3 regions of the Brevibacillus sp. AG genome follow, and region 3 is predicted to be linked to each of the others. Evidence: riboswitches for the same ligand, from Rfam matches in the RefSeq annotation. Region 3 holds a riboswitch; each other region holds the start of a gene.
The links. Region 3 has a riboswitch for S-adenosylmethionine ahead of POF51_RS14275 (pyridoxal phosphate-dependent aminotransferase). Riboswitches for the same ligand answer to the same signal wherever they lie in the genome.
Positions count from the first base shown of each region.

Region 1: linked by a shared signal. The riboswitch ahead of POF51_RS01885 (ABC transporter permease) and the one ahead of POF51_RS14275 (pyridoxal phosphate-dependent aminotransferase) in region 3 are both predicted to bind S-adenosylmethionine.
Region 2: linked by a shared signal. The riboswitch ahead of POF51_RS12300 (BMP family lipoprotein) and the one ahead of POF51_RS14275 (pyridoxal phosphate-dependent aminotransferase) in region 3 are both predicted to bind S-adenosylmethionine.

Region 1 covers NZ_JAQMYO010000001.1:422,487-429,747, forward strand. Annotated here, with positions in the region: gene POF51_RS01870 (ABC transporter ATP-binding protein) at 1-5, opposite strand, end outside; gene POF51_RS01875 (ABC transporter ATP-binding protein) at 1-1,020, opposite strand, end outside; gene POF51_RS01880 (ABC transporter permease) at 1,034-1,981, opposite strand; gene POF51_RS01885 (ABC transporter permease) at 1,986-2,918, opposite strand; SAM riboswitch class I at 3,028-3,132, opposite strand; gene POF51_RS01890 (sulfite exporter TauE/SafE family protein) at 3,253-4,044, opposite strand; gene POF51_RS01895 (MBL fold metallo-hydrolase) at 4,076-5,494, opposite strand; gene POF51_RS01900 (DUF1641 domain-containing protein) at 5,521-6,096, opposite strand; gene POF51_RS01905 (FAD/NAD(P)-binding oxidoreductase) at 6,131-7,261, opposite strand, start outside.
Region 2 covers NZ_JAQMYO010000004.1:196,055-203,315, forward strand. Annotated here, with positions in the region: gene POF51_RS12285 (hypothetical protein) at 1-72, shown strand, start outside; gene POF51_RS12290 (DUF3298 and DUF4163 domain-containing protein) at 130-747, opposite strand; gene POF51_RS12295 (methyl-accepting chemotaxis protein) at 903-2,378, shown strand; SAM riboswitch class I at 2,512-2,634, shown strand; gene POF51_RS12300 (BMP family lipoprotein) at 2,836-3,864, shown strand; gene POF51_RS12305 (ABC transporter ATP-binding protein) at 4,003-5,532, shown strand; gene POF51_RS12310 (ABC transporter permease) at 5,507-6,577, shown strand; gene POF51_RS12315 (ABC transporter permease) at 6,564-7,261, shown strand, end outside.
Region 3 covers NZ_JAQMYO010000005.1:70,018-77,278, forward strand. Annotated here, with positions in the region: gene POF51_RS14270 (hypothetical protein) at 41-511, opposite strand; gene POF51_RS14275 (pyridoxal phosphate-dependent aminotransferase) at 663-1,844, opposite strand; SAM riboswitch class I at 1,928-2,042, opposite strand; gene POF51_RS14280 (MFS transporter) at 2,103-3,350, opposite strand; gene moaC (cyclic pyranopterin monophosphate synthase MoaC) at 3,354-3,836, opposite strand; gene POF51_RS14290 (methylated-DNA--[protein]-cysteine S-methyltransferase) at 4,009-4,548, shown strand; gene POF51_RS14295 (2OG-Fe(II) oxygenase) at 4,541-5,254, shown strand; gene POF51_RS14300 (SPL family radical SAM protein) at 5,267-6,085, shown strand; gene POF51_RS14305 (molybdenum cofactor biosynthesis protein) at 6,189-6,896, shown strand; gene POF51_RS14310 (ThiF family adenylyltransferase) at 6,901-7,261, shown strand, end outside.

The sequences.
Region 1 (7,261 bases), on a different contig from region 3:
ATCATGTGTCTCCCTCCCTGCCATCATCCACGCTTCTGTTCTCATGGCACGCGGGTCGTTCAGCCAGCAGCTTGCCTCATGCTGATTGAAAAACGAATTCGCTTGCGGCATATGCTCCAGGCAAATTTCCATGGCAGACCGGCAACGGGCAGCGAACGGGCAACCGGCAGGCGGACGAAACAGATCCGGCGGTGTCCCTTCGATGGGGATCAGCCGCTCTTTTTTACCTGCATCGAGACGTGGCACAGACTGCAATAGCCCTTGTGTGTAGGGATGGCGTGGATTGTCAAAGATCTCTCCCACCGGGCCGCTTTCCACCACTACGCCTGCGTACATTACCGCTACATGGTCGGCCACCTCTGCGACGACGCCCAGATCATGGGTGATCAAAATGATCGACGTGTTCAATTGTTCCTGCAACTCTTTCATCAGACGAAGGATCTGTGCCTGAATGGTCACGTCGAGCGCCGTCGTCGGTTCGTCGGCGATAACCAACTGCGGTTGGCAGGCCAGCGCCATGGCGATTCCGACACGCTGCCGCATGCCTCCGCTTAGCTCGTGAGGATACTGCTCAAATCGCCTCGCCGCCTCCGGAATGCCTACCCTTGCAAGCAGTTTCAGCGTCTCTTCCTTTGCTTCTGTCTTCGTCTGCTTTCGATGTTTGATCAGGCCTTCCGCAATCTGCTGGCCGATTTTCATCGTTGGATTCAGCGAGGTCATCGGGTCCTGAAAGATCATACCGATCTGCGACCCGCGAACCTGCTGCCATTCCAGCTTCGTCAGCCCAGTCAGTTCACGCCCGCGAAACCGAATGCTACCGCCTTTTACCTGACCGGATCGCGGAGGTATCATTCCCAGCAATGCCCGGGCGGTCACACTTTTTCCGCAGCCGCTTTCTCCGACAATTGCCAATGTCTCCCCCTCCTTCACAGAAAAGGAAACCCCTCTTACCGCCTGCACCTCTCCACCGTACGTGCGAAAGGAGACGCGCAACTGATCTACTTCCAACAATGGCTTCACGATGTACTCCTCCTCATTTCCTGATCCGCGGGTCCAGTGCGTCCTGCAAACCGTCCCCGAGCGCGTTGCACGCGAACATGGTAAGGGAAATCATAAATCCCGGAAAAAACAGCCGCCACCACTGTCCGCTCAGCATAACCGCCAGCGCGTCGTTGGCCATGGTTCCCCAGCTGGCGGTTGGTGCCTGCACTCCCAGCCCAAGAAAACTGAGAAACGATTCTGCGAAAATCGCATGTGGTATCGTAAAGGTCAAGTTCACGATGATGACTCCGATCGTATTCGGCAACAGATGTTTAATGATGATTTTGGCATGAGAGGTACCCAGCTTTTCTGCAGCCAGCACAAACTCCTGACGCTTGATCTGCATGATTTGTCCCCTGACCAGACGGGCCATGCCGACCCAGCCGGTTAGTGAAAGGGCAATAATGATCGTTGCGAGTCCAGGCTCCAGAACCACCATCAGCAGGATTACCACCAGGAGATACGGAATGCTGTACAGAATTTCAGCCAATCGCATCAGGATGTTGTCCACACGGTCGCCCAGCTTGTTCCTCCCTGCCATATAACCGGATATCCCGCCGATGCATACACCGATCACTAGGTCGATAGCAGCTGCCGCCACACCAATAAATAAAGAGATTTGACCGCCTACCCAGGTACGTGCCCACATGTCCCGACCCAAGTCATCCGTTCCAAACCAGTGCTCGCCCGACAGTGGCAGATTTCCCTTCGTTAATGACTGTTCATGCGAGCTGTGGGGAACGAGCATCGGACCGATAATCGAGAGGGTCACCACTGCCAAGAGAAGGAAGAACCCGAGCATTGCCAGCTTGTTACGGAATACTCGCTGCAATACCTCCTGCCAATACCCAAGACTGGGACGTTCCCGAACTTCCTCGGATAGCCGGGTTCGGTCTACTGGTCGAAACAGCGAATCCAGTTGAGTTGCCTGATTGGCCATAACGCTACTTCCCTCCACTCGTCAATCTGATGCGCGGGTCAATCACCCGATACAGCAGGTCGATGATGTACAAAGTAAAAATGAGGACAAAGCTGTAAAATACTGTGGTGCCCAAAATAACAGGGTAATCGCGGTTAAAAATACTTTCCACGAAGTATTTGCCGAGCCCGGGAATGGCAAAAATCTTTTCCACCACAAAGGTTCCGGTCATCAGGTTGGCAAACAGCGGACCGATAAAGGTAAGAACCGGCAATATGGCATTGCGCATCCCGTGTCTAACGACAATGGAAAAGGTGCCAAGCCCTTTCGCCTCCGCTGTGCTTATGTATTCCTGTTGCCAAACCTCAAGCATGCTGGCTCGTACGAAACGAGCGATAATGGCGAGCGGACCGATAGCGAGCGCAAGCGTTGGAAGAATTGAGTGTTCCCAGCTCCCCCACGCAGCAACGGGAAACAGCTCCCATTTGACCGCCAAGTACTTGATCAACAGTGGCGCCAGAATAAAACTGGGGACGGAGATCCCGATGATGGCTGCAAACATAGACAAGAAATCCAGCGTTCGATTGTGATAGAGTGCCGCTACGATTCCCAGTGTGATTCCACCTGCTAGCGCGACAATAAACGACTGGAGTCCCAGAACAGCCGATGCGGGAAATCCTTCTGCAATCAGCGTGTTCACATCCCTCGTCTTGGACTGGATAGAGGGCCCCAAGTCAAATTGCAGCAATCCTTTTAGATAGAGCAGGTACTGTACCGTGATTGGCTGATCCAGGTTGTACTCCGCCCGCATGTTCTTTACCACTTCTTCTGGAAGCATTTTGGCGTCAGACGCGAACGGGTCACCCGGAATCAGGTGCATGGTCACAAACGTCACCGTGACAATGATCCACAGCGTAACGATCATGAGAAGGCCACGCTTGACCGCATAATGAAGCACGTTGTTTCCTCCTTCACACAACACATAGTAAAAAGATATGAATACTAAGGATTATAAATATAGAAAACCCCTCTCCGAAAAGAAGAGGGGCGATTGCACGGTTCCCACCTTCTCATCTCGCAGAATAACTCCGCAGGAATTAGCACCGTAAGGTCAATAAGACCAAGGTTGCCGGGTTTCATCGGGCCAGCCCCTCCACCACTCTCGATAAGAATGTTCTATGAAATTTAATTTCATCGTAAAATTCTTTTTTATCTTATCACTTTACTCGGATATGTCAATGCTGTTCAATGACAATTGATTTTTCTTTATAATTTATGGAAAAAGTAAATCTTCACACACGTGTGGATATAAGGATGTCAGCCCAAATCTTAATTGTGGTAGCTAGGATCAACAAGGCAAGAATGGTCTGGAGAATCCGGGTGCCCAAACGTTTGCTGACCTTCGTACCGAGTGGCGCTGCCATGATGCTGGCGATTACCATGATCACGGATGGCCACAGCAATATGTCCCCCGCCATCCATTTCCCTATCGTCGAACCGATGGAAGAAAGAAAAGTGATGGCAAGAGATGAAGCAATCGTAACTCTTGTCGGAATCTTGAGGATGGTCAACATGATGGGAACCAAAATAAAAGCGCCAGCTGCCCCGACAATTCCGGAGGCGCCTCCGACAATCAAAGAGGATAATACGGCTGTTGGTTTATGAAAGATAACCTCGGTCTGTTCACGTCCGTCCATCCGCTTTTTTGGCAGAAACATCAAGATTACAGCAATGGTGGCCAAGATGGCGTAAACGATATTGATAGCATCTGCCGAAAGAAATTTTCCTCCATACCCTCCAAGCAAACTCCCTACAATAATGGCACTTCCCATATACACAACGAGCTGGTAATGAATAAGCTTATCTTTGCGCAGAGTCCAAACAGCAGCTAGGGTGGCAAAAAATACTTGGACTGCACTTATTCCGGATACTTCGTGAGCCGTGTAAGCAACGAATCCAAGGGCGGGCGGAATGTACAGAAGCATCGGATACTTGATGATGGAGCCCCCGATTCCGACGAGACCAGAGATAAATGATCCCGCGAAACCGATAACAAACAGTGTGATCACAAGGTCGATAGTCATACGCTCACCCTTTGCAATACCTCGCTTCGTTTTATCCTCGTTCTACGATTGCCAAGCCGTCTATTTGCCATTTCAAGATTCCGCCGCTCAAATTCATGACATCCTTGAATCCGTTTGCTTTTAGAATGCTTGCGCCAATAGCGGATCGGGCACCGGAACGGCACTGTACGAGAAGCGGCTTATCGAGAGGAATCTCATCCAGCCGCTTGGCGAGCGTACCGAGCATGATGTGCTGTGCATCCGGAATGTGCCCTTCCTTCCACTCAGCCAGATTCCGTACATCTACTACGTGTACTTCTCCCTTTTCCACCCGTTCTGCAATCTCCAACGGTGTTACCTCTTCGATTGTCTCGAGTGAAGACATTTCCCTTTCCATTAACTTGCCACTGTCGATAAAGCCTGTGACATAATCAATCCCTACGGAATGCAAGGCTTGCAAAATCCCGTCCCTATCATCTGGGGTGGCCAGGATGTGAACCGGGCGATCGTAATCGACAATCCAGCCCGCCCAGTTGGCAAATGACTTGTTAAAAGGAATGTGAAGTGTTCCCGCCAGATGCCCCTTCGCAAATTTCTGAAAAGGACGCGTATCAATAATCTGTCCGTTTTCCAGCGATTCCTTTACCTGTTCAAACGAGTTGAACTCTTGAACAACAGGGAGTTCCTTAAGCAAGGCAGGGCCTTCCTTATTCACGCGTTTCATCACTGCAAAATACGTTGGTGGCTCTGGTTGTCCATCCAGGAGTACCTTGACGAATTCCTCTTCACTGGCGTGTGACAGCGCCCAGTTGAACAGCTTTTCATAACCAACGGTAGAAGACGGCACGGCCCCCAGTGCTTTGCCGCAAGCACTTCCTGCGCCATGAGCTGGCCATACCTGCATATAATCCGGCAGTTGCTTGAATTTTTGGAGGGACTGGAACATGGCTCTTGCACCTGACTCGGACGTACCCTCCATTCCCGCTGCTTTTTCGAGCAAGTCCGGTCTTCCGATATCGCCGACAAAGACGAAATCTCCCGTGAAGATTCCGATTGGGCGATCTGCATTCCCCCCGAGGTCTGTCAAAAGGAAGGAGATACTTTCGGGTGTATGACCAGGGGTATGCATGACTTCAAATAGCAAGTTCCCGATAAAAAAGCGATCTCCATCGTGTACAAGTTGATGATTCAAACCATCCAAGTATTGATACTTCCAATCTTCATCGCCCTCATTGGATAAAAACAGCTTCGCCTGATAAGCTGCGCCCAGTTCCCTGGCACCAGAAACAAAATCAGCGTGAATGTGGGTTTCGGTGGCGGCTACAATGGAAACCCCCTCTGCTTTTGCGACTTGAAAATAAGGAGCCAGATTGCGGGCGGGATCGATCACAATCGCCTCTCCAGTTTTTTGGCAGCCGATCAGATAAGATGCATGGGACAGTTTTTCATCATAAAAGTAACGTAACAACATCGTGCATTCCTCCTTTTACACCTCTATTATTTGTTTGATTTTTCCGCGAGTACTTCGAGCAGCGATTGGGTAAAGCGAAGTGTCTTTTGGACGGTGGGATCCTTCATGAGCTTGTAAAGCGTGAACACGGAAACGGGTTCGCTATTATGTTCGGCTCTTCCTTTTGCTTCTTGGAAGACAGCTATTCCATGCTCCACTTTCGCGGACACAGGAGCCATGTACGTTTTCATACCGTTGAGCAAATATTGCTGCGATTGCTTATCCTTTCCGAGACTTTCCAAAAAATCAGCAGCTTGTTCGAGAACGCTGACATACTTAACGAGCTTTGGCATCTTATCAAGCAAAGTAAACAGGGCGTCTATCGATTCTTTTTCCACAAAGAAACGGGACAGTTGACCATCTACTCGCTCGAACAAATACCGTAGTGATTCCTGATCGCGCAAGATCGATGTGGCTACTTCAAGTCCCTTTTCGGCTGCCAGGATCGTATCTTTTATCTTCGGGAGCTTTCGGATCAATATAGTGATCGCTTCCTGAACTTCTGGATCAGATAAATCCTCTAAAAACATGTCAGAGCTTCTCTGTTCCTTCCTGTCATTCAAAATGTTGCTCTCCCCCTCTCTTTCAAAGACTGCCTTACATCAATCCTTTTAGCATGCCATTCCAATAAAGGATGGGAAGCAGCTCTCTTTTCATCAGGTACATACTGAATCTCTCTTCAGATTGGTCAAAAGGAAAGGTTTCACACGGCATTAGGTTGTAATCAAATTCAGCCAGCACCAGTTTGTTGTACCCCGTTACGAGTGGGCAGGATGTATAACCGTCGTACTTGGCAGTCAATGGATTACCATTGATCAGTGCGAGCAGGTTTTTCTCGACGACTGGCGCCTGTTTGCGAATAGCAGCTCCGGTTTTAGACGTGGGAAGATTCGCGCAATCGCCTATGCCGAAAATAGTAGGGAATCTTTTGTGCGCAAGCGTAAATGGATCGACATCGACCCAGCCTCCTGCGTCTGCCAATGCGCTGTTTGCAATGAAATCAGGTGCTTTCATGGGAGGGGTCACATGAAGCATGTCATACTTCCATACGTGCTGCTCTTTGGTGTCCAGATTCTCGAATACGGCTTCTTTGGTATCCGCCCGCACTTCCATTAGGTTATGCTTGTATCTGGTTTCGATGTTCTTGCTACGAATGACGTCATTGAGGGTATTTGCATACGTGGGAACGTCAAAAATACTTCCCTTCGCCGATGCAAAAATGATCTCTGAGTGGTTGCGAACATGTAACTTGCGAAAGTAATCATCGGCCAGATACATGATTTTCTGAGGGGCTCCGCCGCACTTTACGGGTGAGTTCGGGTGCGTAAAAATGGCAGTGCCGCCTTTAAAACTCCGGATAGCTTCCCATGTACTTTCTACTGTTTGGTAAGCGTAGTTGCTGCAAACACCATTCTTGCCTACGGCATCTTTCAGGCCCTTTACCCCCTCCCAATCTATTTGCAGACCAGCAGCTACAACGAGATAGTCATAGGAGAGGATGGTTCCCTGTTTCGTATGAAGCGTGTGTTGTTCCGGTTGAAACATGGTGACCGCATCGCAAATCCAGTCGACGCCTGCGGGAATCAGAGAGGAAAGTTCACGCTCGGATTCCTCCTTTTTCGCGGCACCCCCTCCGACTAATGTCCACAATGGCTGATAATAATGCTTGGACGCGGGGTCGATGATAGCGACTTGTCCCTTGAGCCTTTTGGAAGCCCGGACAATACG
Region 2 (7,261 bases), on a different contig from region 3:
TATATCAAGGTTTATGGACATAGCGCAACTGATTTTGATAAAAAGAATCCGTACAAGCTTACTATTAATTAGTAGAAAAAGCACCCATGTGGTGCTTTCTCTTTTGCCACAAGTACACCCAGTGATACATTAATCCGCGGATAAGATACTCAATGGTCCTTTTTCATTGATGAGTGGTTCCAGTTCATAAACCGAAATGGGGAACATGGGGAAACCGACGTAGTAAGGCGTAATTTCGTACAACTGGAAGTAGATGACCAGTGCTTTGTCGGCTAGGTAATAATCTTGATCGGGCTTAATCGAAGTAAAGCCATTGAGTGTGGGGATGCTTCTTTCTTTGATTTGACGCTTGATGTTTTCAGAAATCACCTTGACGTAATCGCTTCCTGGCTTGAATAATTCACGTAGCGTATACAGCTTGCCTGTTTGGATGTCTGCGGTGATTGACCCGAGAAAGGTCATGCCGTGAGCCATTTGCGGTGTGTAGGCGTAGTTGCTCAACACGACACTGAAAATGCCGCGTTCGTTTGTCTTGATTTCGTAGCTTCCTTGCATTTCTGTATTTCCCGGTACCTGGACCCGTTGCTGCTCGTGAATTAAGCCTTGAACCGTTTGATAAATCGCCCGGTTGGTATCTTTTTCCGCTTGCTGGTTGGCTAGGCCTGCCAATTGCGGGTAGTAAATGGTGGTGTTCTGACGGCTAATTGTCCGTGTCAGCACGGTAGCTGGCAATTGATTGAGTTCCACTTTTCTCCGTTTGCCTCCTGTACGTGTGAGTTGTGTAATAGCCTATTCGAAATTGTTTTTGGCTGTTCTCACTTTTTTCACAAATTTGGCAAAGGTTTGGCTATATAATGGGGAAAGAATCCGATACATAAGTAAAAAGGAAAAGGGGGGCAATTATGATTCAATTGATTCGCAATACCTTGACTGACAAAGAAGGCTTTATGATTTTCATCCTATGGAATCATTTGTGGATGGCGGGACTCATTGCCTACCAAGTGGATGTGAACTTCTGGAAAGTGACGTCCTTGGGATTGCTGGTCACTTTAATTGTTTCGCCGTATTATTTCATTCGCAAAGATAGTCATGTCATTCGTTATCTGGTAGCAATCGGACTTATGTTTTATGCTATTTCCTTCGATCACTTTACCGATTACCAGGAGGTTACCTTCCTCGCCTTTATCGTCATGGGCTTTTTGGCAGCCTATTTGGACTGGAAGCTGGTAGTTACAGCGGGAATTGCCCAAATCATCGTTACGATTGTTGGATTTTATACGGGAACCTACGAGATTTTCGAAGGTGATTTTTCGGAGCTCAATTTGCTTATGCGTATTGTCACGATTCTCATGATGATGGGAGCCGTCACGTATCTATGTCTCGCCGGACAAGCCTCCTTGCGAAAAGCTGATGACGCAAGGCAGGAAGCGGAAGAGAAGGAGCGCCGTCTGGGAGAAATGCTTTTGAACATCCAGCAAATGACGGAACAGCTGGATCGTACAAGCGATCATGTGCATGAGCATGCGGAAGGTACGAAGCGCAATACAGATGAAATGATGGTGGCCTTTAAGGAAGTCGCTACAGGTATGGAATCGCAGGCGAATTCTACGGTGAAAATCGAAGAAGAGGTTCAATCCATCGACCAGGAAATCGAGGCAGTCACAACACAGACCAACGCAATGAAAACGGAATCGCAACAAAACAACCGTCGTCTGACTGAAAGCGTTCAGATGATGAACGAGCTGTCCTCGCAGATGGAGCAAATTGTGCAGGCAGTCAATGTAGCAGCCTCCACGATTCACCAGCTCAATCGGCAGGCGAACCGTGTAGAGGAAATTGTTGGCGCTATTAATCAGATCGCGACACAAACGAATCTCTTGGCGCTGAATGCGGCGATTGAATCGGCGCGTGCAGGCGAACATGGACGGGGATTTGCTGTTGTAGCGGATGAGGTACGCAAGCTGGCAGAACAAAGCGCGACAGCTACGCAGGAAATTACCGACATTCTGAAATCACTCCACCAGGAAAGTGAGAATGCGGTGCAGCATATGAGCAATGGGGAAACGTCTGTTGCAAAAGGCCAAGAACTGGCCGTGAAAACAGTGGCCTCCATCGAAGCAGTGCGTGCCGGGATGATGGCCTTCCTGCAAGCAGCTGATCAAGTAAGCTCCAGCATGGACCGGGTAAAAGTGCGTTCCGGAGAAGTTGCCATCGAGATGTCGACCATTACAGCTGTAACCGAGGAATCGGTAGCCAACTTAGAAGAGCTGTTTGCGACAGCAGAAAACCAGCATCAAAAAGTGCGTGAGATTACGGAAGAGCTGGGCGAGCTGAATACGTTGTCTCATCGTCTCCAGCAAACCTTTCACGTGAAATAGGTTTCTCGATGCTGGAAAGACGACTGTTTAAACTTTTATTCACTTTTAGAAGTGTTTGGAATTGAGAAAAAAGAATTGCATTTTCGAACCGTTCTGCTAGAATGAATTCCATTGTAACTAAATATATTCACCTACCTTATCAAGAGCGGCGGAGGGACTGGCCCGATGATGCCCGGCAACCACTGATCATGTCTATGCATGAACAGAAAGGTGCCAATTCCTGCAAAACCTGTACCATGGTTTTGACAGATGAGGAAGAGAACGGCTACGTACGCAAACTCTTCCTCCGGGAAGAGTTTTTTTGTTGTATTTGTAAAAGGGGAGGAGTAAATAAACGAACAATAAATTAATTTTATAAGAGAATATTCGTAAATACTATTGAAAAAATGGGTAAAAAGCCGTACATTACCTAATAGGATAAAGAAAAACGTAAAGTTCGGATAGGGAGAGATACATCATGAAGAAGTTATTGCTGGCATTAACGACATTCGCAGTATTGGCAACAGGGTGCTCGACTGGCACAAGCGCACCTGCAGATCAGCCAGGAGGACAAGCAGCAGGACAAGAGGGCGCGGACAAAAAGCGAATTGCCTTGATTTTGCCCGAGAAAATTGGTGTGAACCCGTTCTTCCAACAAATGGATGATGGTGCAAAGAAAGCCGCACAAGAGCTGGGCGCAGAAGTGAAAACGATTGAATCTACGGACCATGGAGCGATTGAAGAGAATTTGCGCGTGGCTGTTGCAGAAAATTATGATTTGATCATCACTTCTTCCTTTACATCAGAGGATGCATTGAAAAAAGTAGCAACCGAAAATCCTGACCGTAATTTTGCGATTATTGATACCGTAGTGGATTTGCCAAACGTTCGCAGTGTTACCTTCCGCGAGCAGGAAGCGGCTTACCTGGTGGGAGCAGCAGCAGGTCTGGCAACGAAAACGAACAAAGTAGGTATGGTTGTCGCTCTCGATATTCCGCAGTTGAAAAAATGGACAGTCGGCTTCGAAGAGGGCTTGAAAGCGACGAATCCAAAGGCAGAACTGATGGTCAACTATGTAGGAAGCTTCACTGACCCGGCAAAAGCGAAAGAATTGGCTTTGCTCCAAGCTTCCAAAGGCGCTGACTTCATTAACGGTGCAGCAGCTGTAGGCGACCTCGGCGTTTTCGAAGCGGCGAAGGAAAAAGGCTTCTTCACAGCAGGTCAGGACGTTGACCGTACGACGATCGATCCAGAGCATATCGTTCTGTCCCAATTGAAAGGGACCGACGCGGCAGCTTATGAAACCGTGAAGAACTTTGTAGAAGGAACGTTCAAACCAGGTGTTGTTGCGTACGGCTTGAAAGAAAAAGGTGTTGGCGTAACCTATGTCACGCACGAAAGCAAAACGCCTCTGAACGCTTTTATTGGACAAGAAGTAGTGGATAAAGTGAAAGCGATCAGCGATGAAATTGTAGCAGGCACCCGCGAAGTACCAGATAAATTCTAAAAAGGTAGTTCGGTGCTGAAAAGCCAACTTTTTGAACGATTATTTAAAGCTTGTGCACAGTGATGGATGTGACCGACTACGGCTGTGTAGTCGGTCTTCCATTTTCATAAAAGGACGTACAGAAATGAGGGAGTGGGAATGACCGATCGCTTGGAAATGAGGGCCATGACCAAGAAGTACGGAGATTTTACCGCCAACGACAAGGTGTCGTTCTCACTGGCAGCAGGAGAAGTCCACGCGATTGTCGGGGAAAATGGAGCGGGAAAAACGACACTGATGCGGATGCTGTACGGGATGGAGCAGCCGACGTCGGGAGAGATCGTGTTAAACGGAAAGCCAGTTGTTTTTCGCGGACCAGAGGACGCGATTCGAAATGGAATTGGGATGGTTCACCAGCACTTTATGCTCTTCGGAGAATTCAGTGTGACTGAAAATATCGTGATCGGCTACGAGCCGAAGCAAGCGGGTTTTTTCAAAAGAAATGACGCGGAGGACAAGGTGCGTGCGCTTAGTGAGCAGTATCGCATTCCGATTCATTCGCAGACCAAGGTAGCGAATTGCTCGATTGGGGAACAGCAACGGGTCGAAATTCTTAAGGTCCTGTATCAAGGGGCGGATATTATCGTGCTGGACGAGCCTACCGCTGTACTTACTCCGCTGGAGGTACGCGACCTGCTGCAAACGATTCGAAACCTGGCAGAGAGTGGCAAGAGCGTCATTTTGATTACACATAAGTTGCAGGAAGTCATGGAGGTAGCCGATCGTATTACGGTACTGCGCGGAGGCAAAGTGACGGGAACGGTTTCGCGGAATGAGACAAATGCGGATGATTTGGCAAGATTGATGGTTGGACGTGAATTGCAGGAGCTAGCTGAGCGAGTTCCTCTGGATAAAGGCCCCTTGTTGCAGGTGGAGAATCTCACGGTTCGAGAAAAGCAGACATTGCTCGATCAAGTCAGCTTTACCGTGCATCACGGCGAAATCGTAGGAATTGCAGGTGTTTCCGGGAATGGTCAATCCGAGCTGCTACAAGCGATCAGTGGTTTGCGTGCGGCACAGGAGGGTACGGTGCGGTTAGGCGGCAAAGATGTGACGAATAAATCAGTAGCCACCATTCGGGATGCCGGCTTGGCGCATATTCCGGAGGATCGTTACCTGTGGGGAACGGCCAAACTCTCAAGCGTCGAGGAAAATGCGTTGATGGGCTATCAGAGAAAGCCTGCTTACAACTGCCGAGGCGTCGTTTTGCGGGAGAAATTCCGCCAAGTCGTAAAAGGCTGGGTTGAGCAGTTTGCCATCAAGACTGGCTCTCGGCAATTGCAGGAGCTGGCAGGGAATCTGTCAGGTGGAAATTTGCAAAAGCTGATCGTAGCAAGGGAGCTGGGACATGAAACCCCGTTTTTGATTGCGGCTGAGCCTACGCGAGGGGTGGATATCGGTGCCATGGAGTACATCCATCAGGCGCTGATTGAAAAGCGCAATCAGGGAGACGGGATCTTGCTCGTCTCCTCCGAGTTGTCCGAAATTCTCGCCTTGTCTGACAGGGTTTTGGTCATGTATAAAGGGCGAATCGCTGGAGAGCTTTCACGCCTGGAGGCAACCGAAGAAAAAATCAGCGTGATCATGGCGGGGGGAAGCATTCATGGCAGCAATCAAAGAGCTATCTAAGTCATTGGTTCAGCCGTTCTTGGCTGTCGTCATCGGTTTGTTGACCGGGGCGCTGGTCATTGCTGCAGTTGGCGAATCGATCTTGGGCACCTACCAGGAAATGTGGAAAGGGGCCTTTGGCAGTTTTTATTTCTTTACGTCTACATTAGCGAGAGCCACGCCTATCATGCTGATTGCCTTGGGTCTTTCCCTCGCATTTCGGGCAGGGGTATTCAATCTTGGGGCGGAAGGGCAAATGGTGCTGGGTGCCGTCAGTGCTGCGTTAGTCGCGATCTACTTGCCAGCACCGGGAATGATCAAAATTGTGGCGGGTATTTTCGCAGGGATGGCAGTCGGTGGGTTCTGGGCGTTGTTGCCAGGCTTTATGGAAGCCCGCTTTCGTATTCCGTTGCTCATCTCTACGTTGCTCTTCAACTATATCGCGGTATTGTTTGCGAGCTATCTCGTGACAGAGCCATTCCGGGATCGCTCAGGTTCTGCGGCACTGGCACAGACCGTCATGCTGGAGAAAAGCGCTTGGCTTCCGAAGCTGTTTGCCGGGATGAGCGTGCATGCAGGGTTTTTGTTTGCGATCGTTGCAGCGCTGCTGTTGTTCTGGGTACTTCGTTTTACGCCTTTTGGCTATGAAGTGAAGATGCTGGGTCAAAACTCGCTGTTTGCTCAATACGGAGGAATTAATCGCATTCGGGTGATGCTGACCGGGATGTTTGCCAGTGGTGGACTGGCTGGCTTGGCGGGAACCGTAGAGGTAATGGGGGCGCACTATCGTTTTGTTGACGGTGCCCTGACTGTACCAGGGTTCGCCTGGACGGGGCTGATGGCCGCTCTGCTTGCGAACTCGCACCCGCTTGGCATCATTGTGACTTCGATCCTGCTTGCTGCTTTTCAGACAGGAGCCATGGGTGTAGAGCGCAATACGGATGTGCCGCTGGAGCTGGCAAGTGTTATACAAGCCGTATTGATATTGTTCATCTCCGCCAAGTTCAGCTACGACTGGTGGAAAAAGCGGAAGGCAAAAGGAGGGGAATCGCATGGAGCTCTTTGATTGGTCCCTCCTCAGTTCTACCATTCGGATGGTCACGCCGATCTTATTGGCAGCTTTGGGTGGAGCGCTCTGCGCACGTGTCGGAATTTTTAATGTTGGCTTGGAGGGATTGGTACTGGTCGGTGCCTTTTCCGCGATCGTCGGCAATCATTTTACCGGGAATCTCTTTCTGGCCGTTTTGATTGCAGCGCTGGTCAGCATTGTCTTTTCTCTCTTATTCGCGTACATGACGATCAAGCTTAGGGCGAATGAAATCGTCGTCGGTGTGGCGATTAACTTTCTCGCGCTGGGGTTGACGACATTTGCACTGCGGGCGATCTTCGGTGTCAAAGGGGCGTTTTACGATAAGGATATGGTTGGCTTGCCAACCGTCGAGATTCCTTTCATTCACGATATTCCAGTCATCGGAGGCATTGTCTCTGGTCATTCGCCGCTCGTGTATTTTGCGTTTTTGGCTGCCATTCTGTTGTATGTGTTCTTTTATCGGACGGTTACGGGCTTCCGCGTCCTCGCAGTTGGTCTGAATCCCGTTGCGGCACGCAGTCTCGGTCTGAAAGTGACGGGACTTCAGATGCTGGCGATTGTGATGAGTGGAGCATTGTGCGGGATTGCAGGGGCACAGCTTTCACTGGGGCAAGTCACGATGTTTACAGAAGGAATGACGGCTGGCCGGGGCTTTATCGC
Region 3 (7,261 bases):
GAAAACGAAAAGGGGTCCAATATGTATGGGCTATATCTTCCTAGGCGATGCGAAACACACGCGGTTTCTCTGTGTGTGGGAGGAAAGAGAGGTCTACGTGCGTGGACGCTTCTTCCATGCCAATATCGTTTGCCAACAGCAATGCCTCTTCCAGGAAGGTCGGCGTACAGCTGCCTTCATTCAGTTCACAGAGACGTTTCAAACGCTTCAGTCTCTCTGCGGATTTCTCCACTCTCATGCCTTCATTCGTCAGCTCACAAACGTTGACGTGACGAGCATCAGCGATCATGCTGATATCATTCACATGGACAATCAGTCTTTTGCCTTCTTCCGTAACAAAACCGATCGAGCAAAAATGCGCACCTGACATTTCCAAACGAGTGAGAACAGCATTGGCGTAAACTTCTCCCGTCCGCAGGCGAATCTGGCCTGCTTCAATGGCTCCGCCGATTTTCCGCTCGTTGGCGATCACCGTATACATATCCGTGTAACCGTTAATCTGATAGCGCATGGTACCCTCCCGCTCTCGATGAGACTAATTATCATTAACAATGCCATCGTATAATGAAAATCATTATCTGTCAATAATGAGAATGATTTTTATTCTAGAATAAAAAAGCCACACTCCATTTGTATGGTAGTGTGGCCGAATTACCTCGCCTTTATTTTGTTTTCGTAAATAACCCCAACCGCTCAATTCGCTGAACCGCTTCTAAGAGACGCTCTTCATTTGATAACAAAGCTGCTCGCACATAACCCTCACCTGTCGGACCAAAGCCATTTCCTGGCGCTACGACGACATGCGCTTTTTCCAAAAGCAGGTCAGAGAACTCCACGGATGTGAAGCCGCTTGGAACAGGAAGCCAAGCAAAAAACGACCCTTGAGATGGTGGCGCCTGCCAGCCAATCCGATGCAGATTGGAGTACAAAGCATTGCGGCGGCTTTCGTAGACAGCAACGAGATCGCGAACGCACTGCTGTGACTCTGTCATCGCCTTCGCTGCCGCCATCTGTACCGCTCCGAACAGACTGACGAAGTAATGGTCCTGAATGAGATTAATCAGACGAACCAGCTCGCGATTTCCTACCATAGCACCAACACGCCAGCCTGCCATGTTGTACGTTTTAGACAAGGTATAAAATTCTACACCCACTTCTTTTGCACCCGGAACCTGCATGAAGCTGACCGGCTTTTTCCCGTCATAGCTGATCGCCCCGTAGGCGAAGTCGTGGCAGACGACGATTTCATGTTTTCGGGCAAAACGAATGGTCTCCTCATAAAACTCCAGTGGTGCGTTGACTGCTGTCGGATTGTTCGGATAGTTGAGAAACATCAGTTTCGCTCGATCCAAATCAGTTTGGGAGAGCTGGCTGTAATCTGGCAAGAAGTCATTTTCCGCCTTCAACGGCATCATGACCATCCGTCCGTTTACGACAGCAACACCCGACCAATAATCCGGATAGCCTGGGTCTGGAACCAGTGCAACATCGCCTGCATTCATAAGGACTTGGCAAATCTCTACGAGTCCGGTTTTGCTGCCGAACAATATCGCGACTTCTTCCTCCGGATCGAGGTCCACATCAAATTCTTGCTTATACCAATGAGCCACTGCCTGCTTCAGTTCCACGCGTCCCTGAAAAGGCGGATATTTGTGATGGAGTGGTTGTGCCGCTTGCGCCTGTAATTCTTCAATAATGTGTGGCGGTGTCGGCAAATCAGGATTGCCCTGCCCTAGGTTTATGACGTCATGGCCTTGCGCAATGACCTTGTTTACTTTTGCCACCAGGGTCGCAAAAAACTGGGTAGGGAGTCGATCAATCATGTCGGAGGGTTGAATGCGCATCTTTCTTCCATTCCTTTCTTGGGCCCAATACAGTAAAACCCCCTTTTTCCATACAGAAAAAGGGGGAGATCAGCTTGGTCACGTCCTTATCTGTCAGGAAAAAATCCTGCTGGAATTGGCACAGCATCTGTCCATCACATAGAACAGATCCGCTGCCGGGCTTCATAGGGCCAGTCCCTCCACCTCTCTGAATAAGTCAAACACACGGAATATACTGTTTTTTCGTCTATATCATACTACTTGAGCACGTAAACCGTGTCAAGATGCTTGATTCTGTAAGGGTACCTGATGCCTTCTTTTTTGAAAAGATGTGTGGAAGGCAAAGAATGCGACAGACAACAGACACAAGCCCGCCATCACGAACAATAGTCCCTGCGCATGAATCGATTGGAAAATGAAGGCGCCGAGAAGTGGTCCGAGCATCCGCCCAGCAGATCCAGTCCCTGCAATCAGACCTTGAATGAAGCCTTCTCGTCCCTCTGGCGTAAACTGTGCCGCTACTGCCGGCACCGCTGGCCATACGAGCATTTCTCCCAGCGTCATGATGAACATGCCTGCAACAAAGCCTGCATAAACCGTTGATTGAGACAAAATCAACATCGACATGGCAAAAATATAAGCGCCCAAGAGCATTTGTGCTTTTAGCGTACGGGCAAAGCGTCGAATGACCCACGCAATCAATGGCTGACCAAACAGGATCAAACCACCGTTTAGCGTCCACAACAGACTGTATTGACGGAGTGAAATGCCCAGGGATTGCATGTAGGTCGACAGCACCGTTGTCCATTGGACATAGACAATCCAGCTAATGAGCAACCCTCCGCATAAGAGCAGCAATGCTCCCCATACGACCTTGGTCTCTTGCTGTGGTTCTCGTAGAAGTTCTCCCTCAGCTTGTTCGGGAGCAGTCGTCTGCAATTGACGTTTTTGCTCTGCCAGTTTTAACTGACGCGGCAAAATGAGCATAAACATCGTCAGTACAATTACTTGTGTGATCGCATTTCCGAAAAACGTCCAAGCAAACGAAACGCTTGCCAAGAAGCCGCCTAAAGCAGAGCCGGCAGCTACACCCACATTGAGGGCGACGTAAATCAGATTGATTCCTTTACGGCCTCCCTCCGGCCATAAAACCACTGCCAGCGCATTCATAACGGGAGAAAGGGATCCATAAAACAGACCATTCAATAATAACAGTAGGACATATACGGTAAAATCTTGTGTAACACCTAAACAGACCGAAATAATCATTCCACCGATGGAGCCTACAACAATGGTGCGCATTTTACCCCAGCGGTCAAACATCATCCCGCCGACAATACTCCCGATCAGGAATGCGCCTTGATTTAAAAGCAACAAGAAGCCGGCTACAGTCAGCGGCTTTCCGAGATGGTTGTGAATATAGATCGTGACCAGCGGCCAAATACACGCCATTCCGGTAGAAAAAATGACGGCAGCAATCGCCAATAAACGAATGCTGCTCGGATAGGATTCCCACTTTTGCCTCATGGCTTACTTCTCACCCCGATGGAAATCGCCGCTTTTTCCGCCTGTTTTGGATTGCAGACTGGTCGGACCGATTATCATTTCTTTATCCATGGCTTTGCACATGTCATACACCGTCAAAGCCGTTACACTGACAGCGGTCAACGCCTCCATCTCGACGCCTGTTTTCCCTGTCGTCTTCACGGTTCCTGTAATCGCAAGCGTCGTTTCATCTACAAAAGCAAATTGTATGTCGATGCCAGTCAATGGCAGCGGATGACACATCGGGATGATTTCCCACGTCTTTTTGGCAGCCATGACACCTGCTACCTGCGCAACTGCGAGTACATCGCCCTTTTCGATTCGACCTTCACGGATTCGGGCGAGTGTTTCGGGTTTCATGCTGATTTGGCTCTCGGCTACAGCCACCCGTTTTGTGACGTCCTTCTCAGACACGTCCACCATCCGCGCGCGATTTTGTTCATTAAAATGTGTTAATTGATCAGTCATACGAGTATCTTTCCTCCTCTATCTTCTCCTACCTTACTCCCGCCGCTGGATAAAAGCAATGGGAATGTAGAGGACATCGTTTCGTTATCTTGCTCATCCACTCCCAAAAACGTACGAAGAACAGGTGCTGGAGGTATACTGTGCGTACACAGCTCAAAGGAGGCGTATGGAAATGGAAACGATGAAGGATCAGACGGTACGTTGGTCATTGCTTGTGCATGGTGATTGGACTATTTATTTGGCTGCAACGGCTGCCGGACTTTGTTATGTCGGCTCGGTCAACCAGCCTTTTGCTGAATTGGAAGCTTGGGTTGAAAAGCATCGCCCACAAAGTTCACTGGTGCAAGACGACCCATGGTTAAAGCCTTTTGCAACAGAACTGATGGAATATATGCAGGGAACGCGCGAGCATTTTTCCATGAATTGCGACCTCTCTGGAACGCCTTTTCAGCTCGCTGTCTGGGAGGCACTCCGTCAAATCCCATACGGTCAAACGGCATCGTACACCGACATTGCAAACATCATTGAAAAGCCTGCTGCTGTTCGTGCAGTCGGTGCAGCAATCGGTGCCAATCCGGTTCTCATTACAGTCCCCTGCCACCGCGTTGTCGGTAAAAACGGTTCACTGACTGGCTATCGTGGAGGACTGCCCATGAAGACAACTCTGCTTGATCTGGAGCAAAAGTCGAATCGGGGTGTGAAGCATGGCTAGTTCACTGACAGAAAGGATCGCTGCACTTGACTGGCATTCCCTGCAACAGAAGTTGGACGAACAAGGGTATGTAGCTTTTCCTTCCTTAATAAGCTCGGATGCGTGCGAAGAATTAATCACTTCGTATGGACAGGATGATCTTTTTCGCAATACGATCCAGATGGCACGGTACCGTTTCGGTGAAGGGGAGTATCGTTATTATCAGGCTCCCCTTCCCTCACTTTTGCAGGAGCTTCGCGAAGGCTTTTATCCGATGCTTGCGCAGACTGCGAATCGGTGGCTGGAAATGCTTGGACGTGAAGCTATTTATCCTGCTACCCTCCCTGATTTTTTGGCGCAATGTCACGACCAGGGGCAGCTGCGCTCTACTCCATTGATTTTGAAATACGAAACGGGTGGCTACAATTGTTTACATCAGGATATGTACGGCGAGGTGTTCTTCCCGTTTCAAGTCGTGTTTGCCTTGAATCAGAAGGAGAAGGACTACACTGGCGGAGAATTTCTGCTGATGGAGCAACGGCCGCGCGCGCAGAGCCGGGGACATGTGATAACCTTGGACCAAGGCGCTGGACTGATTTTCCCGACATCCTATCGTCCTGTGCAGGGAACGCGAGGCTTCTATAAAAACACGCTGCGCCACGGTGTCAGCACGATTACCTCAGGAAAGCGCTACAGCCTCGGAATTATTTTTCATGATGCAAAGTGAGGAACGCACAATATGAAGAGCATCCTTTCCTATAAAATGCCGAAAACCCTCCTCAATAAAGGAAGCGGATTTCTTGCGGATTACACCCACTCGCTCAATCCGTATACGGGCTGTTCTTTCGCCTGCTCTTATTGCTATGTTCGGCAAATGCCTGTCTCTTTGTTTCGCAACGAGCAATGGGGCACATGGGTTGACATTAAGCAGCAAGCTGCCGATTTATTGCGCAAGGAGCTAATGCGGGCTAAGAAAAAAGGAAAGGTGACCATCTTCATGTCTTCGAGTACAGACCCGTACCAGCCCATCGAACAAACAGAAAAGGTAACGAGGTCTTTACTCGAAGTCATGGTAGAGCATCCACCCGATTTTTTGCTGGTGCAGACAAGAAGTCCCTTGGTTTGGCGAGATGCCGATTTGTTGCTCCTGCTGGGTGATCGCGTCCGCGTCAGCATGACCGTCGAGACCGATTTGGAGGAGATTCGCAGGCACTTTAGCCCACAAGCTCCCCCCATTCAAGCGCGGCTAAAAACACTCCAGCGTTTGGCGGAAGCAGGCATCCCTACACAAGCAACCATTGCCCCTGTTTTGCCTAGCAGTGAGTCATTCCCCGAGATTTTGCGCCCCTTGGTAACACGTGTCTGTGTCGACGACTTTTATATGGGAGATGGCAGCGGAGGTAAACGAACGAAAAGAAACGGCATTCCCGCTCTCTATGAACAGCTTGGACTGGAAGAATGGTATGATCCTACCGCCTATCGGATCGTCTATGATCGGCTATTACGTATTTTTCCCCCGAACCAGATCTATTTGAGTCAGGAAGGCTTCGCTCCTTAGAATCAACCGCTGATTGAAACACCCCATTCATTGGCAACTTTGATCGGTTTATGATATCGTCTAGCCTAGAGTGTAGTATCATCCAGGGAAATGAGGAATTGTCTTGACCATTACGATCTTGTTATTTGCCGGACTCGCTGAACGAGCGAATGCCCGGGAAGTACAGTTGACCCTATCTGAAGGCGCGACCGTTAGCGACCTACTGCAAGCAGTGGAAAGAGAATATCCTGCGCTCTCTGCGCTTTTGGGCAGTTGCTTTGTCTCCATCAATCATGAATATGCGGCGAAAAATCAGGTCATTTCAGCCGACGACGAGATTGCCCTCTTACCTCCTGTAAGCGGCGGAGAAGAAGACCCGCGCTTCGCCATTACCGAGGAGCCCATTTCGGCGGACAAGTTGGTTCGTCTGGTGAGCAACCCGCATGCAGGCGCAATCCTTACTTTTGTCGGAACTGTTCGGGAATTTACCCATGGCCAGCGCACCGTGTATTTGTCCTATGAAGCATATGCCCCTATGGCTGTTGAAAAAATGAAGCAGGTCGCAGCAGAGATCGAGGAACGCTGGCCGGGAGCGCAAGTCGCGATGCACCATCGTATCGGTAACTTGGCTGTAGAAGAAATTGCGGTTGTTTGTGCCGTTGCAACAGCGCATCGTAATGAATCGTTTGAAGCAGGCCGTTATGCCATCGAGCGACTCAAAGAGATCGTTCCCATTTGGAAAAAAGAAATGTGGGAAGATGGAAGCGAATGGAAGGGACATCAGCAAGGACCGTGGAATCCGCTTGCGATGCCAGAAGGAAAGGTGGAGTAACGCCTTGGATACTCGCTATTCCCGTCAGACATTGTTTCATCCGATCGGGCCCAGTGGACAGGAAAAATTGGGGCAAAGCCGCGTAGCGATCGTCGGCATGGGAGCACTTGGAACTGTTCTCTCCAATCATATGGTCCGTGCTGGAGTAGGTTTTGTCCGCATCATTGACCGCGACTTCGTCGAGCCGAGCAACCTGCAGCGTCAAATGCTCTACGACGAATCCGATGCAGCCGAGCATTTGCCAAAAGCAATCGCCGCTCACGCCAAGCTGACAAAGATCAATTCAGCTGTCACGATCGAACCGATTGTCGCAGACCTCACCGCTTACAATGCAGAGGAATTGCTGGCAGATGTCGATCTCGTTC